Regions from separate parts of the Novosphingobium sp. LASN5T genome, predicted to be linked through region 2. Evidence: riboswitches for the same ligand, from Rfam matches in the RefSeq annotation. Region 2 holds a riboswitch; the other holds the start of a gene.
What was found. Region 2 has a riboswitch for cobalamin ahead of EH199_RS05930 (hypothetical protein). Riboswitches for the same ligand answer to the same signal wherever they lie in the genome.

Region 1: linked by a shared signal. The riboswitch ahead of EH199_RS09220 (TonB-dependent siderophore receptor) and the one ahead of EH199_RS05930 (hypothetical protein) in region 2 are both predicted to bind cobalamin.

The regions. Positions count from the first base shown of each region.
Region 1 is NZ_RQSI01000011.1:6,258-13,929, reverse strand. It holds gene EH199_RS09235 (ABC transporter ATP-binding protein) at 1-260, opposite strand, end outside; gene EH199_RS09230 (iron ABC transporter permease) at 260-1,225, opposite strand; gene EH199_RS09225 (ABC transporter substrate-binding protein) at 1,222-2,082, opposite strand; gene EH199_RS09220 (TonB-dependent siderophore receptor) at 2,096-4,000, opposite strand; cobalamin riboswitch at 4,106-4,306, opposite strand; gene EH199_RS09215 (cell wall hydrolase) at 4,458-5,828, shown strand; gene EH199_RS09210 (hypothetical protein) at 5,964-6,548, shown strand; gene EH199_RS09205 (DsbA family oxidoreductase) at 6,635-7,342, opposite strand; gene nudC (NAD(+) diphosphatase) at 7,339-7,672, opposite strand, start outside.
Region 2 is NZ_RQSI01000005.1:142,016-149,687, forward strand. It holds gene cobT (nicotinate-nucleotide--dimethylbenzimidazole phosphoribosyltransferase) at 1-80, opposite strand, end outside; gene EH199_RS05920 (DUF1636 domain-containing protein) at 91-498, opposite strand; gene EH199_RS05925 (TonB-dependent siderophore receptor) at 498-2,450, opposite strand; cobalamin riboswitch at 2,658-2,849, opposite strand; cobalamin riboswitch at 2,908-3,109, shown strand; gene EH199_RS05930 (hypothetical protein) at 3,354-3,926, shown strand; gene cobO (cob(I)yrinic acid a,c-diamide adenosyltransferase) at 3,923-4,525, shown strand; gene EH199_RS05940 (cobyrinate a,c-diamide synthase) at 4,522-5,811, shown strand; gene EH199_RS05945 (flavin reductase family protein) at 5,941-6,435, shown strand; gene EH199_RS05950 (heme-binding protein) at 6,463-6,945, opposite strand; gene EH199_RS05955 (PQQ-dependent dehydrogenase, methanol/ethanol family) at 6,972-7,672, opposite strand, start outside.

The DNA of each region.
Region 1 (7,672 bases), on a different contig from region 2:
GTGACATCCCAGGCGACCGCGCCGTCCTGCGGCAGAAAGCCGATGGCGCGCGCGCGGGTGAGCGGCGGCAGCGTGGCGACGGGATGGCCATCGAGCAGCGCGACGCCTTCCGTCGGCGCGTGCAGCCCGGCGAGGCAGGCGAGCAGCGTGGACTTGCCCGCGCCGTTGGGGCCGCAGATCGCGGTGATCTGGCCGGGGCGCAGCGCGGTGGTGATCGCCTCCAGCCGGCCGGGAACGGATACCTGCTTGGCGGCGAGCATCACGCAATCTCCCGCCGCATCGCCAGCAGCAGGCGCAGGAAGAACGGCGCGCCGATCAGGCTTAGCGCGATGCCAAGGCGCAGTTCGCCGCCCGCCAGCGGCAGCACGCGGCACAGGCAATCGGCCACCAGCAGCAGCAGCGCGCCCGCCAGCGCGCTCGGCAGGAGCAGCGCGGAGGGGCGGCGGTCGGTAAAGGGACGGACGAGGTGCGGCACGACCAGGCCGACGAAGCCGATGATCCCGGCGACCGCCACGCCCGCGCCGACGACGAGGCCCACGCCCGCGACCATCCGCCACAGCAGCCGCGCCGGATCAACGCCGAGCGAGCGCGCCGCGCTTTCGCCCAGCATGAGCGCATCGAGCGCCGGCCCGGTGCGCCGCAGCACCAGCAGGCCAAGCAACGTGGGCGGCAGCGCGATCAGCACATCGGGCCAGCCGCGATCGGCCAGCGCGCCCATCAACCAGGTGACGATCTCGCTGAGCGCGAAGGGATTGGGGGCAAGGCTGATGGCCAGGCTGGTAAGCGCGCCGGCCAGGCTGGCGATCATCATTCCCGCGAGCGTAAACAGCGCCACCCCGCCGGTCCGCCCCGCGATCAACGCCAGCAGCGCCATCCCCAGCGCCGCGCCCGCCAGCGCGAACAGCGGCAGCAGCCAGCCTTGCGCGGCATAGCCGGTCCAGAACGATAGCACCGCGCCCAGCGCCGCCATCGGCGCGATGCCGAACAGCCCCGGATCGGCCAGCGGATTGCGCAAGTAGCCCTGCATCGCCGCGCCCGCCGCGCCCAGCCCGCCGCCGACGAGCAGCGCCAGCACCGCGCGCGGCAGGCGCAGTTCGATCAGGATCGGCAGGGCGTTGCGCGCGGCCGGCGCCAGCGGATCGATCCAAACCTGCCCCGCGAGCAACGAGAGCGGCACGGCGAGCGCCAGTGCGGCAAGCAGGAGGGGAACCGGACGCACGGTCATAGCGAAGCCCGCACCTGCCGGAGCCGCGCCGCCGCGCGGATGATCGTGGGGCCGCCGCAATAGAGGAGGCCGGGCGCGAGCGTTTCGCGCCGCGTGCCGTCCAGCGCGGCAAGAACCGGATGGTGCAGCCGGCGATCGCCATCGCCGTGCGCGTCGGACGCGATCAGGATCAGGCGTGGCGGATCGGCCAGCATCCGTTCCAGCGGCAGCACGTCCGCCTGGCGCATCCCGCGCGCGGCGCTGAAACTGGCGAAGCCGGTGCGGCGGAGCAGATCGGCGATCAGCGTGCCTTCGCCGGGCACGATTCCGCCCGATTGCCAGACGACCGTGGGCACGGGGGCCGTGCCCGGCGGCGGCGCGGCGGCGGCCAACGCGGCGTCGATCCGCGCGACGAGCCGCTCGCCGCGCTCCGGATGCCCCGCCAGCGCGGCAATGCGGCGGACCTGCGCGCGGCTGTCGGCCACGGTCATGGCAATGGGAAGCTGCGTGACGGGAATGCCAAGGCGATCATAGGCCGCGCGCGCGGCCGGACCGAGGAACGTATCGCCCAGCACGAGATCGGGATGGAGCGCCAGCACTTCCTCCACCGTGCCGCGCGTGGCGGGAAAGCGCCGGGCCAGCGCCACGTCCATCGAACTCGATCGGGGATCGCGGCTGTAGTGTGACAGCGCCAGCACCTGCCCCGGATCGGCCACTTCGGCCAGGATCGCATCGCTGCACGGGTTCAGCGAAACGATCGCGGGGTGCGCGCGCGTGGCCGAAGGCGGAGGCGTGGCCGGCGCGCAGGCGGAAAGGGCCGCCAGCAACGCCAGCCCCCGGCCCCGCCGCCACATGGCCGGCGGGGTGGAGGAAGGCAAGGCGTTGCCCGCCTTAATAGCGCACCCGCGCGCCGATGAAGGCGGAGCGGCCCCAGGTGCCATACCCAGCCGAGGTCTGGTACTTTTCATCGAACAGGTTTTCGACCCGACCGAACAGTTCGAAGAAATCCCCGAACGGCAGGCTGGCGCGCAGCGTGGTCAGCTCGTAGCCATCCAGCCGGGTGCGGTTGCCCGCATCGTCGAAGCTGTCGCTGACAAGGCGGACGTCCGCGCCGAAAGTCAGGCCAGCGAGCGGCGAGGTCCAGTCGGCCGAAAGCGTCAGCGCGTTGCGCGGGCGGCGGGCGAGCGCCTTGCCGTAGTTCGCGTCCGCCACGGTCAGGTTGCGGGCGCGGTCATAGGTATAAACCGCCTGCGCGCGGAACGTGGGGCTGACATCGGCGCGCAGTTCCAGTTCCACACCTTCGGCACGGGTCTTGCCGACGTTGTCGTAGAAGCCGAAGCGCCCGTCCGCGCACAACGGGCTGGTGACCGAGAAGCACGAGACATAGGCGATGAGGTTGCGCGTATCGCGCCGGAACCAGGTGGCCGAGGCATGGAACACGCCATCGGCCGTGGTGTATTCGACCCCGGCGTCATAGCTGCGGCTGCGTTCGGGGCTGAGCCCCTGATTCCCGTAATCCGAATAGAGCTGGTAGAGCGTGGGCGCCTTGAACCCTTCGCCATAGCTGGCGCGCAGGCGCAGCCCCTGCGCCACGCGGACGCTGCCGTTGGCGCCGAACGTCGCCTGCGTGCCGAAGCGGCTGTGATCGTCCACGCGCACGCCGGCGGCAAGGCTGGCCCGGTCGGTGTACCAGCCGAGCAGCGCGTGGCCGCTGGACAGGCGCGCGCTGCGCTGGGCATCGAACGTGGAAGAGAAGCGCGTCCATTCGCTGTCCCCGCCGAAATCGAGCGCGAAATGCGCGGGCAGCGCGATGCGGCCGGTCAGGTCGACGCGCTGACTGCGGCCCTTGTAGCCGTACTGCGGATCGGCGCCGTAGGTGGGGTCGTAATAGTTCCGGCGCGTATCGGCGAGCGCGTAGCCGCCGTCGAGCGTAAGCGCGCTGCCGGCATAGTGGAACCCGGCGCGGCCGGAGAACTGGCGGGTCTTCTGGTATTCTGGCGTGTCGCCGAACACGGTGTAAGTCGGCGGCGGATAACCGTCGATGTCGAGCCGACTGTCGGCATAGCGCGCGACGGCGTTGAGCGAGAGATCGGGGGTGAGGTTCACGCGCCCGCGCCCGCCGATGCGCCACTGGCGGTAGCCGTCCGGCTCGGTGCCGACCGCGGCGGCGGAAACGCCATCGGTGCGCGCGTAGCCGCCGTTGAGCGAGAAGGCATAGCGATCGTTGGCCACGCCAGCCACGGCATCGGCGGAGACCGTTTCCTTCGCGCCATATTCGACGCTGGCTTCCGCGCCGTTCACTTCCTTGGTCGTCACCGCGATGACGCCGCCGATCGCGGCGCTGCCCCAGACCACGGAGTTCGAGCCGCGCAGCACGTCGATGCGGTCGATTCCGCCGGTCAACAGGTTGCCGAAATCATAGCCGCCCGAGGGCGAGGACACATCCTCCACGCGCACGCCATCGATCAGCACCAGCACCTGTTCGGCTTCGGAGCCGCGCAGGCGCACGCCGGTAAAGGTGCCGAGACCGCCGTTGCGCGAGAAGGTGAGACCGGGCACGCGCTCCAGCACGCGCGTCAGGTCCGCGCCCTGCACCTGCGCGATCTGCTCGGCGGTGATGACGGTGACGGCCTGCCCGGTCTGGTCGAGCCGGAGCTTGCTGCCCGTGGCGAGCACGGTGATCTGCGCATCGGCGGAGACGGCCGGCGCGGCAGGTTGCGCCATATCGTCCTGCGCCAACGCCGGCGCGGCGGCCAACAGGGATGCGGTAAGGAAAAACAGATATTTGCCCGGCATTCTTCAGACTCCCAGCCCATGAACGAACTGCCGTTCATGGCGGGAGGACCGCCGGGCCAACGGGCGGAACTCGCGACGCGTGCGCCCGGTACACCCCGCCCGGCCGCGGAACGACCACACACCGGCAGGTCTCCTGGCTCTCCGGGTCATCGCCCCCTGCCCGCCTTCCCGGCCGTGCGGCCAGTGGCATCGTGGACAGGGCGCTCGCCGGATACAGTTGCGGGGGCAGCTCCGGTTAGGGACCGTGCTGGTCCTTCGCGGATTCCCTCTGGGCCCGTTGCGGGCACCGGTGGCGTCGCTGCGGCGCGTAGCCCCGAACGGGGGCACGGGCAAGAGTCTTAACCGATTCACCCTATGACGCGGGTCTGTGCCGCCTTGGGACGGCGCGAACGCCGTGCGTGCGGGGTCTGCCCACGCGCGCTAGCGCAGGAGAGCAAAGGAACGCGTCCAAGACCCGATGCCGCTGGAGATCGCCTACCGTCCGTTCACCCTGCCGACCGGGGCCTTGCCCCCGGCTGCGGAGGAGAACGTGCGCGCGGGCGATGTCAGCCGCCACCGCGACGATAACCCTGCCGACGGCCTTGCGGACATGGCCGATGCCGCCCCCCTTGTGCCGCGCCCGCGCGATTTCGCCGCGCGCATCCGCCGGCGCGACATGGTCTCGGTGCGACGCCGGCTGCGGACCCCGTCGATGCTGCGCCAGCGGCTGGCCGGCGTGGCCACGATCGGCCTTTTCGCGATGGTGCTCGGCCCGGTGGGATGGGGCAGCCCCGGCGGGATCGACCGCGCCTCTGCGCAGGCCGAAGCGGGTGCGCTGCAACCGTTCGAGCAGGCGGGCAAAAGCTTTCCCGGATCGGCCTTCTACTATGTCTCGCCCGACGATACCGGGCTGATCGCGCCCAACGCCGCCGAACAGGCCTGGGCCGCGCACCGCGATGACGAGGAGGTCGCGTCCGCCGTCGAACCCGCCGGCCCCGCCGCGCGGCCGATCTTCGCGCGCGGCAGCGGCGAGGACCAGTGGCGCGCGCTGCAATGCCTGACGGCGGCGATCTATTACGAAGCCGCTTCGGAACCCGACAGCGGCCAGCGCGCGGTGGCGCAAGTGGTGCTGAACCGCGTGGCGCATCCCGCCTTCCCCAATACCGTGTGCGGCGTGGTCTATCAGGGATCGGAGCGGCCCGGCTGCCAGTTCAGCTTCGCCTGCGACGGATCGCTGGCGCGCCGGCCGATGGTGGCGTTCTGGGAGCGCGCGCGGCGCGTCGCCCGCGATGCGCTGGCGGGCTACGTCTATGCCCCGGTGGGCCTTGCCACGCATTACCACACCAGCGCGATCCACCCCTACTGGGCCGACAGCCTGGCCTTCATCGGCACGATCGGCGCGCATCGCTTCTACCGCTGGAGCGGCGGCGCGGGACGCCCGGCGGCGTTCAACGCGGTCTATGCCGGAGGCGAGCCGATCGCCGCGCCGCATCCGCGCACCTGGACGCCCGCGCCCACCGACATCGCCGACCCGGTCGCGCTCGCCCGCGCCTACGAGGACGGCCGCCTCGCCGCGCTTCAGCAGCAGGCCGCGCCGGTGCCGGCCGCGACGTCCGCCGCGTTCGGGCAAGTGCCGCTGCCCCACGCCACCGCGCCCGTCTATGCCCCGGCGATCGAGCAGCGCGGCGGCGATACGGTGTTCCGCGCGGGCAACCGGCTGCCGGGATCGCCCCCCGCCGGTTCACACCCCGCCGGCTCCAATCCGCCGGGAACGAACCTGCCCGGCTCCAACGCGATCCGGCCCGAATACCAGAACAGCGGCAAGTGGATCGCGCAGCCGCAGGGGTAGGCAGCGTGGAGGGGGTCCGCGACGGATGGTGGGGGACGAAGATTCCGGTATTCCGCCTAAACCGCGTCATTTCGGACTCGATGCGGTTGCGGACCGGAGCAGAGCGCGGCAACATCGTGTTGTTGGAGGCGGCTCATGTTCTCGTATTTTTTGTCGCGCAGGCGGCTCTCGCGTTCGTTCGAGCCGTGTGATGGGGGATTCTTATACCGCCGTAGACCTACTGCACAGGCGGTGCCCGTCACGGCGGAGGAAAGAGAGCAGATTCTACGAACCTTCAAGTCGACCTACTGGAAGTACCACGCCATCCTATGGGTATTGTTCTTTATTTTGATATTTGCAGCGGCTGGATTAGCCGTGATTTCCAGTGTTCCCGATGAGGCAGGGACTTTCATTGGATATCTCTGTGCCGTAATTTTGTTCGCTGGAATTATCTTTGTGGACCGGCGCATCCTAAGCATTGCAACCGCATCAATAAGCGCCCGCCCTCCTGTCCAACCTCGGCGTAATTGGCTGCAGCTGATTGATGCCCGTTTAGCAACAGTCCCGTGGTGGCGCCTCGCGGCAGGAGGAGCATTTTTAGTGCTGCTTGCGTGGGTTACGCGCTCAATTGCGACCGCGTCCCTTTGGGGCAGCATCGGATGGGTTTGCTACTTCGCTTTTTGCTTCGGCATGTGGATCAGAAACGTTTGGCGAAAGTGGCAATTGGCGGCGCGTGTCTAACGTCCGCTTCCCCGCCCTTCCCACCGATCAGCCGATTTTCGCGGCTACCTGATGGCGGAATTTCATTCAGGCCTTTGCGACAGACCCTAGGCTCCCGCCACCACCGCCGCCTCGCGGGCGATCACGCGGCGCAGGGCGTTGGCATAGACGTCCGGTTCCTGCGCGCCGGGGATCAGGTATTTGCCGTTGACGACCATCGCCGGCACGCCGGAGATATTCCAGTCCCACGCCTGCTGCTCGCCCGCCACGACGATCGCGGCCAGTTCCGGATCGTCGAGCGCGGCTTGCGCGCGGGCGCGGTCCAGCCCCGCGCTTTCCGCCACATCGAGCAGGACGGCATGGTCCGAAACGTTGCGGCGGTGCTGGAAATGCGCCGCGAACAGCGCCAGCTTCAGCCGCACTTCGGTTTCCGCATCGTAATCGCGCAAGGCATGGACCAGCAGCGTGTGCGCGGCGCGGGTGTTCCACATCATCGCGGGCGGCGGCGTGCCCTCGCCCGACCAGGACAGGCTGGCGCCCGCGCGTTCGGCAATGGCCAGCAATTGCGAGCGGCCTTCCGCCGCCTGCTCCTTGCTGCGCCCGTACTTGCGCATGATGTGCGCGCTCTGTTCCTCGCCTTCGGGCGGCATGTCGGGGTTCAGCTCGAAGGGATGGAAGCGGATCGTCGCCGTCACCTCGTCGCCCAGGATGGCCAGCCCCTTCTGCAGCTGGTGGTAGCCGATCACGCACCACGGGCACATCACGTCCGACCAGATGTCGATCGTCACCGGCTTCGGCGCAGCGGGCGCGGTCATCGGGCGATCCACCATTCCAGCAGGTGCCGCGCCACCGCGTGCGGCGGGGGCGCGATGAAAGGCCCTTCCTCATCCCCGTCCAGCGCCGCCCGCACTTCGGCGCGGGTGAACCAGCGCGCCTCTTCCAGTTCGGTGGTGTCGACGGTGAGCGCCGGATCGTCGGTCAGGCTGTGGCAACCGATCATCAGCGACGAGGGGAACGGCCACGGCTGGCTGGCAACATACGTCACATCGCGCACGATCACGCCCGCTTCCTCCTGCACTTCGCGCGCCACCGCACCCTCGATCGATTCGCCCGGTTCCACGAACCCGGCCAGCGCCGAGAAGCGA
Region 2 (7,672 bases):
GCGGCCAGCGCGGCATCGTCGGGCCGCGGCAAGGCGTCGAGCGCGGCGCCGAACGCTGCCGCATCTTGGAAGCGGATCATGGGCAGACAATCATGGGCAGACATGGCCTTCAGGCGGCGTGCGCGTGATGAAGTGCCCCTTCACGCCTTCCGGCCATTCGGCATAGGGCACCACGCCTTCCCTGCTTTCGGCGTGGCGCGCGGCATAGCTCAGGATCGCGCGGGCCGCCGCCTCGTCGGGCGTGAAGCCGCCCAGCACGTAGCCAATCCGGCCGGGCGCGCGGATATGGACCGTGCAATGGCGCTGGCAGGCGAACAGGCAGGCCATTTCCTGCACCGCCACGCCGGCAAGGGCCGGTTCCTGTGCCTGAACCTGCCGCAAGGCCTCGGCGAGCAGCGCGCCACCGCGCCGCCCGCCTTCGTCCTCGCGCCGGTCGGCGGACAGGCGGCAGGTGGAGCAGACCACCACTGCCGGCCCCGCTGCAACCGCGCGCAGCATCAGAACCGGCTCCGCAGGCCGATGTAGACCGTCCGGCCCAGGCTGCCGTAACCGCTGGCGGTCTCGTAGTGCCGGTCGGCCAGGTTTTCGATGCGGCCATGGACCGTCAGCCCACCAGCCACGCGCCACTGCACGCGCAGGTCGACCAGCCAGTAGTCGGGCAGGGTCGCGCGGCTGCCCGCGCGGTCGAACGTTGCGCCGGCGTAGCGCGCGGCCACGCTGGCCTTCACCCCTTGCGGCAGCTCGATCCCGCCTTCGATATCGGCGAGATGGCGCGGCACGCGGGCAAGCTGGCGGCCGAAGTCGGCGCCGCCGGGCGACCGGTCCTGCGCGGAGATCCAGCTGTAGTTGGCTTGCGCGAACAGCACGCCGATCCGCGCATCCCCGCTCAGTTCGATGCCCCGCGCGTGCGCCTTGCGGACATTGGCGTAATAGCCGAAGCGCGTCGTGGTGGTGCTGGGCACGTAGCAGGACGCGGGCAGCGCGCCGCTGGTGGGGCAATAGGCGAAGTCGATCAGGTTGTCGGTGTCGCGCTCGAACCATGCCGCGGAACCGTGCAGCACGCTGCCCAGCGTCTGCTCGAAGCCGGCCGACCAGCCCCTCGCCCTTTCGGGCCGGAGGTCCGCGTTGCCGTAGAGGCTGAACAGCTGGTAGAGCGACGGAGCCTTGAACCCGTCGTCATAGCTGGCGCGCAGCACCGTCCTGCCCGCGTTGGGTGTATAGACCCCGCCGGCGCTGAACACCGTGTTGCCACCGAAGCGCGACTGGTGATCGTAGCGCACGCCGCCGTTGAGCGTCAGCCCGGCAAGCGGCGTCGCGCGCAGCTCGCCATAGAGGCTGTCAGTCGAAGCGGTCTGGGGCACCAGTGTGTAGGGCGCGGTGTTGTTGCCCGGCGAGGCCGTGGTCATCCGCTGTTCCTCGCGCTCGGCGCCGAACACCGCCTGCACCGCGTCGGAAAGGCGCAGCGATCCCTGGTACTCGAAGCGGCGGACGCGGCCGTGGGCATCGAAGTTCAGCGGACGGATCGCGCGGGCGGGGTCGTAGTTCTCGCGGTCCGTCTCGGTCTGCATCGCCGCCAGCCGGTTGGTGAAACGGCCATTGAGCAGCGCCAGATTGAGCCCCGCATAGCCCGACCATTCCTTCGTCCGGCCATAGATGAGCGAATCGCCCGCCGTGCTGTCGAAATCGTTGCGCGCGTCGGCCCAGTAACCGCGCAGGTCCAGCGACAGGTTCGGCGTCAGCTTGACCGTGGCTGTGCCACTGGCGGAGGTGCGGCGGTATCCGTCGGGCTCGGTGCCGTTGCTGCGCGCCGAAATGCCGTCGGTGGAGAAGGTCGAGGCGGACAGCCGCCAGTCGACCAGCGTGCCCGTGCCGCCGACGCCGGCTTGCGCGTTCACCGTATCGTGCGTGCCCGCCTCGACCGCCAGGCCGCCTTCCAGCGGCTTTTCCGCCCGGCGCGTGGTCACGTTGATGACGCCGCCGATCGCGTCGCTGCCCCACAGGATCGATTGCGGACCGCGCAGGATCTCGATGCGTTCGATGTCATCGACCAGCAGGTTGGCGAAAGCATAGCCGCCGGACGTGGCGGAAGGATCGGACAGGCGCATCCCGTCGATCACCATCACCGACTGGCCAGCGTCCGCGCCACGGATGCGCAGCGACGTGGCGGCGCCGTAACCGCCGTTGCGCGACAGGCTGATGCCCGGCGTGCGGACCAGAAGATCGGTCACGGCCAGCGGCTGCGCCTGGCGGATGGCCGCCTCGTCCAGCACGGTGACGGTGGAGGAGACGCGATCCTGCGCGACCGGCGTGCGCAGCGCGGTGACGACGATGGAGGTGTCGGGAACGGCGTCAGGGGCCGGATCTTCGGGGTAAGGGGCAGCATGGGCGGCCACGGGAAGGCCCAGCGAAAGGGAAAGGGCAGAAACAACGGAACAACGGGTCAGGCGCATGGTGCGGTTCCCTGGATACGAACGGCGATGACCTGCCGCTCGGACCGCAAGGAAAACGCCCGCCGCGCGACGCCCCGGCGAGGTGGCCGGAGGGCACGAGACGACGCTTCCCGCACGGTCTTCCCGGCAGGCAGTGGCTGTCGTTGCGCGAGGGATCGTCCCGCCTTTGGCGCGGGAACCTCGAACGTCCGGTGCACCCTGCCCGAACGAAGAACGACCGCGTCAGGCAGGTCTCCTGGCTCACGGGTCAATGCCGGTCCGGCCGCCTTCTCAGGACGGTGAAGTCCCAATGGCGTGATGGCCGGTCGGCTCGCCGCTTACAGTTGCAGGGGCAGCCGGGGTTTCGCACCCCGTTCCCTTTTGATCCCCTTCCGGGGAACCTGTCGCAGAGCGGCGGATAGCTTCGCGCCGGCGCTGCCGCAAGCGCGAATGCTTGCGGCAGCGCACCGGTTCGCTTATCACCGGCGGCGTAACGGGTGCCCGAAAGGGCTTAATCGGGAAGTCCGGCCGGCGGAAATCCGCCGAATCCGGCACTGCTCCCGCAACTGTGACCGGTGAGCGCATCGCCATCATGCCATTGGGGTTCCGGCCCTGAGAAGGCGGCGACAGGCGCGATGATCCGGGAAGTCAGGAAACCGGCCCGCTATCGTCGTTCCTTCGCGCGGGCGGGATGCACCGGGCGGACGAGGGCTTCTCCCTTGGCGGACGACATAAGTGCGTTTGTTGCCGAAGGGGGCCTGTGATGAACTGCGTCTGACATCCACGACAACCGCAGCAGGCGTGCGCCCCGGCCCCGAGCTTTCGGTTCCGCGCCCGCCCGCGCATCGCAAAGGCCCCCGCGCCGCAGCCGATGGTCGCGTGCGCGGCCACAACGCGAAATCCAACCCGTTCAGGAGACCCCTCATGGTCCGTAATACCCGGTTCGAACTGTCCGTCTTCGGGCTTCTCGCCCTCGTCATGCTCATCACGCGCAGCCATTCGCTGAGCCAGGTCATCCACCTGCCCGATACCAGCCTGGCCAGCTTCTTCGTGCTCGGCTTCTTCGTCCGCCGCGCGGCCGCGTTCGGCGCGCTGTTCCTGCTGGGCTATGCCATCGACGTGGTGGTGATCGGCTGGTTCGGCCAGTCGGCCTTCTGCTTTACGCCCGCCTACGGGATGCTGGTGCCCGCCTATGGCGTGATGTGGCTGGCCGGACGGTACGCGCAGGCCCGGCTGGGCGAAAGCCTGGCCGCCCTGCCGATCATGGCCGTGCTGCTGATCTGCGCCACGTTCGCGTCCGAACTGCTTTCGAGCGGCGGTTTCTACTTCCTCGGCGGCCGCTTCGCCGATCCGACACTCGCGGGCTTCCTGCCCCGCATCGGGCGCTATTTCCCGTCGACGCTGTGGGCGACGCTCGGTTGGAGCGGCCTGGCCGCCGCCGCGTTCTCGCTGCTGTTCCTGATCCGGCCCGAGCTGCGCGAAAGCGAGCGCCGGTGAGCGGGTCCGAAGACAACGCGCACCGCGAGCGCACCCGCCGGCACAAGGCGGTGGTCGACGCCAAAATCGCCGCCGCCACGCGCGACAAGGGCCTGCTGCTGGTGCTGACGGGCAACGGCAAGGGAAAGTCCTCCAGCGCCTTCGGCATGGTCGCGCGCACGCTGGGATACGGTCGCAAGGCGGCCGTGTTCCAGTTCATCAAGGGGGCCGAGAACGTGGGCGAGCGCGCCTTCTTCTCGCGCCATCCCGACGTGATCTGGGAAAAGTGCGGCGAAGGCTTCACCTGGGAAACGCAGGACCGCCAGCGCGATATCGCCGCCGCGCGCGCCGGCTGGGAAAAGGCCAGGGCCGCGCTGGCCGATCCGGCGATCAGCCTCGTGGTGCTGGACGAGCTGACCTACCTCGTCACCTATCGCTATCTCGCGCTCGACGAGATCATTCCCGCGCTGGAAGCGCGACCGGCGATGCAGCACGTCGTCATCACCGGCCGCGCCGCCGACGAGGCGCTGATCGCCGCCGCCGACACCGTCAGCGCGATCCGCGACGTGAAGCACGCCTTCCGCGACGGCGTGCGCGCGCAGGAAGGGATCGACCGGTGAAGGCGGCGCGGTGCCCGGCCCTGCTGGTCAGCGCGCCGGCATCCGGGCAAGGCAAGACGCTGGTGACGGCGGCGCTGGCCCGCCGTCACCGCCAGGCCGGGCGCAAGGTTCGCGTATTCAAGTGCGGCCCGGACTTCCTCGATCCGATGATCCTCGAACGGGCGAGCGGCGCGCCGGTCTATCAGCTCGACCTGTTCATGGTGGGCGAGGCCGGATGCCGCCGCCTGCTAGCCGATGCCGCGCGCGAGGCCGATCTCATCCTCGTCGAAGGGGTGATGGGCCTGTTCGACGGCGATCCGTCCGCCGCCGATCTGGCCGCCCGCTTCGGCCTGCCGGTGCTGGCGGTGGTGGACGGCAGCGCCACGGCGCAGAGCTTCGGCGCGCTGGTCCATGGGCTTGCCTCCTACCGCGACGACGTGCGGGTGATCGCGGCGCTGGCCAACCGCGTTGCGGGAGAGCGTCACGCCGCCATGCTCGGCCAAAGCCTGCGCGGCGGCGTGCAGTGGCTGGGCGCCCTGCCCCGCGATGCCGGGATCGCCTTTCCCGAGCGCCATCTCGGGCTGGTGCAGGCGGACGAGATCGCCGATCTCGACGGGCGCATCGACCGGGCGGCCGCCGCGCTGCCGGGCGACGCCTGCTGGCTGCCGGCGCCGGTGGATTTCGCCGGACACGAAGCCCACACCTCCGCGGGACGCGATCTCGCCGGACTGCGGATTGCCGTCGCGCAGGACGCGGCGTTCGGTTTCCTCTATCCCGCCAACCTCGATTGCCTGCGCGCGATGGGCGCCACGCTGGCGTTCTTCTCGCCCCTCGCCGATGCCACGCTGCCCCCATTCGACGCGCTGTGGCTGCCCGGCGGATACCCGGAACTTCACCTCGACCGGCTGGCCGGCAACCACGCCATGCGCGATGCCATCCGCGCGCACCATGCGGCGGGAAAGGCGGTGCTCGCCGAATGCGGGGGCATGCTCTATTGCCTGGAGGCACTGGACGACGGCAAAGGCGCGCACGCCCCGATGCTGGGCCTGATGCCGGGCCGGGCGACAATGCAGGCGAGCCTTGCCGCGCTGGGATTGCAGGACATGGCCTTGCCCGCGGGCAGCCTGCGCGGCCACACGTTCCACTATTCCAGGATGGATACCCCGTTATCCCCCGTTACCCGGGCCAAAAACCCCGGCGGCCGGACCGGCGAAGCCCTGTTCCGGCAGGGATCGCTGCACGCCACCTACATGCATTTCTATTTCCCCTCCTCGCCCGCCGCTGTCGCCAGCCTGTTCGGGGCATGACCCGGCTGGGTCCTGCACATGAAGACGGACGATTCCTGCGCAGATCGCATATAACCCGCGTGGCGCGATGCGATAAATCCGGCGCAGTTTCGCATCCCGGGATCAGGCAGGCAATCGATGGCAATCAACATGACCACGACCATAGACAGCCGGCTCAAGCGCGTGCTGCGGCACATGCCCGCGCCGGTGGGCATCGTCACCAGCTTCGATCCCGCAACGAACGCACCCGTCGGCCTCGCCATGTCAGCGATCATGCCGGTGTGCCTCGATCCCTGCGCCATGGCCATCTGCGTCAACCGGTCGGGATCGAGCCACGACGCGATGATCCGCGCGGGGCGTTTCTGCATCAACCTGCTGCATGACGCGCATGACGCTCACATGGCGCCGTTCGCCGGTGCGGCCGCGCGCGAGGAACGCTTCGCGCAGGATGACTGGCACCAGCACGGGCCGGTCTGGTTCATCGAAGGGGCGCCCGCGAACATCTTCTGCGACATTCGCGAGCGCGTGCCCTATGGAACCCACGATCTGCTCGTGGGCGAGGTCTACGACCTGTTCGACAACGGCGGCGAGGATATCCTTGGCTGGGCGAACGGTGCGCTCGGCCGGATCAACCCGCTGCGGTAACCTTCCCTGCGAAGGCGCCGGCCATGCTCAATCCGCTTTCGAACCTCCGCTCAGCCCCGCCTGCGCGATGGTCTCGTCTTCATCGGGCGCGCCGCCACTCACGCCGATCCCGCCGATAACCGCGGAGGCCGATGCGATCGGCAGACCGCCGGTGACCATCACCACGTCGGGAACCGACAAGGAAGCGGGCTTCCCACCATCGACCTGCTGTTCCAGCATCCGCGTCGGCACACCGACCGCTGCCGCAGTAATCGCCTTTCCTTCCGCGACCTTGAGGCTCACGAACGAAGCCCCGTCCATCCGCTGAGCCAGGATCACGCGCCCTTCGCGGTTGACCACCACGATGGACACCGCGCGCTGCATGGCGCTGGCCTTGCTGGCAGCCGAAGCCGCCATGCGGATCGCATCCTGCAGCGCCAGCATGGGCCGCACCGTCTGCGCCGCCGCCGGTATGCCCGTGCAGAACAAGCATCCGGCCATGGCCGCCAGAGCAACAAAGAAAATCCGCATCCTTTATTCCCCGCTCAATGCCCCGATCAGTGCATGGTCTTGGCGCCGGCTTCGTCCTTCTTCACCGGCGCGGCCAAATAGGCATGGATCGCCATTGCATCGTCCTTGCTCAGCACATCGGCGAACGAGGCCATGCCCGCGTAAGAATAGGCGCCGCCCAGCACGATCTGCTCGAACACCTCGTGCGTTTCGGGCGCCATCTTCCAGAGATCCGGGTAGCCGCCAGGGCTGTCTGCCGAAGCGTGGCAGCGCAGGCAATTGTGCGCGAAAAGCTGCTGCCCACGCCTGACCTGCTCCTCGCTACCCCGGAACCTTGCGGGAGCGGGCACAAGCGGCGTTGCCACAACGCGCGGCGGCAGCCTGGGCTGGTCACCTCCGATCCGGAAGACCAGGAGGCGCGGCGCGTTGACCCGGTCCATCGCCGCCCATCCCGGCAAAAATGACCGATTCATCGCGCCACCGAACCCGGCCGCGACCGCAACATACTGAGTGCCATCGATCGTGTAGCTCATCGGCGAAGCCAGAATACCGGTGCCGATATTGATCCGGTGCAGCAGCGTGCCACTGCGCCCGTCATAGATGTTGAGATAACCATCGGCCGACCCCTGCATGACCAGGCCGTTGCTGGTGGTCATTGTCCCGCCGCTCCAGAACGGCATGACGCGAGAGGTCCAGGCCACCTTCTGCTTCACCGGGTCCCAGGCTTTCAGCACCTGTTCGAAGCGCG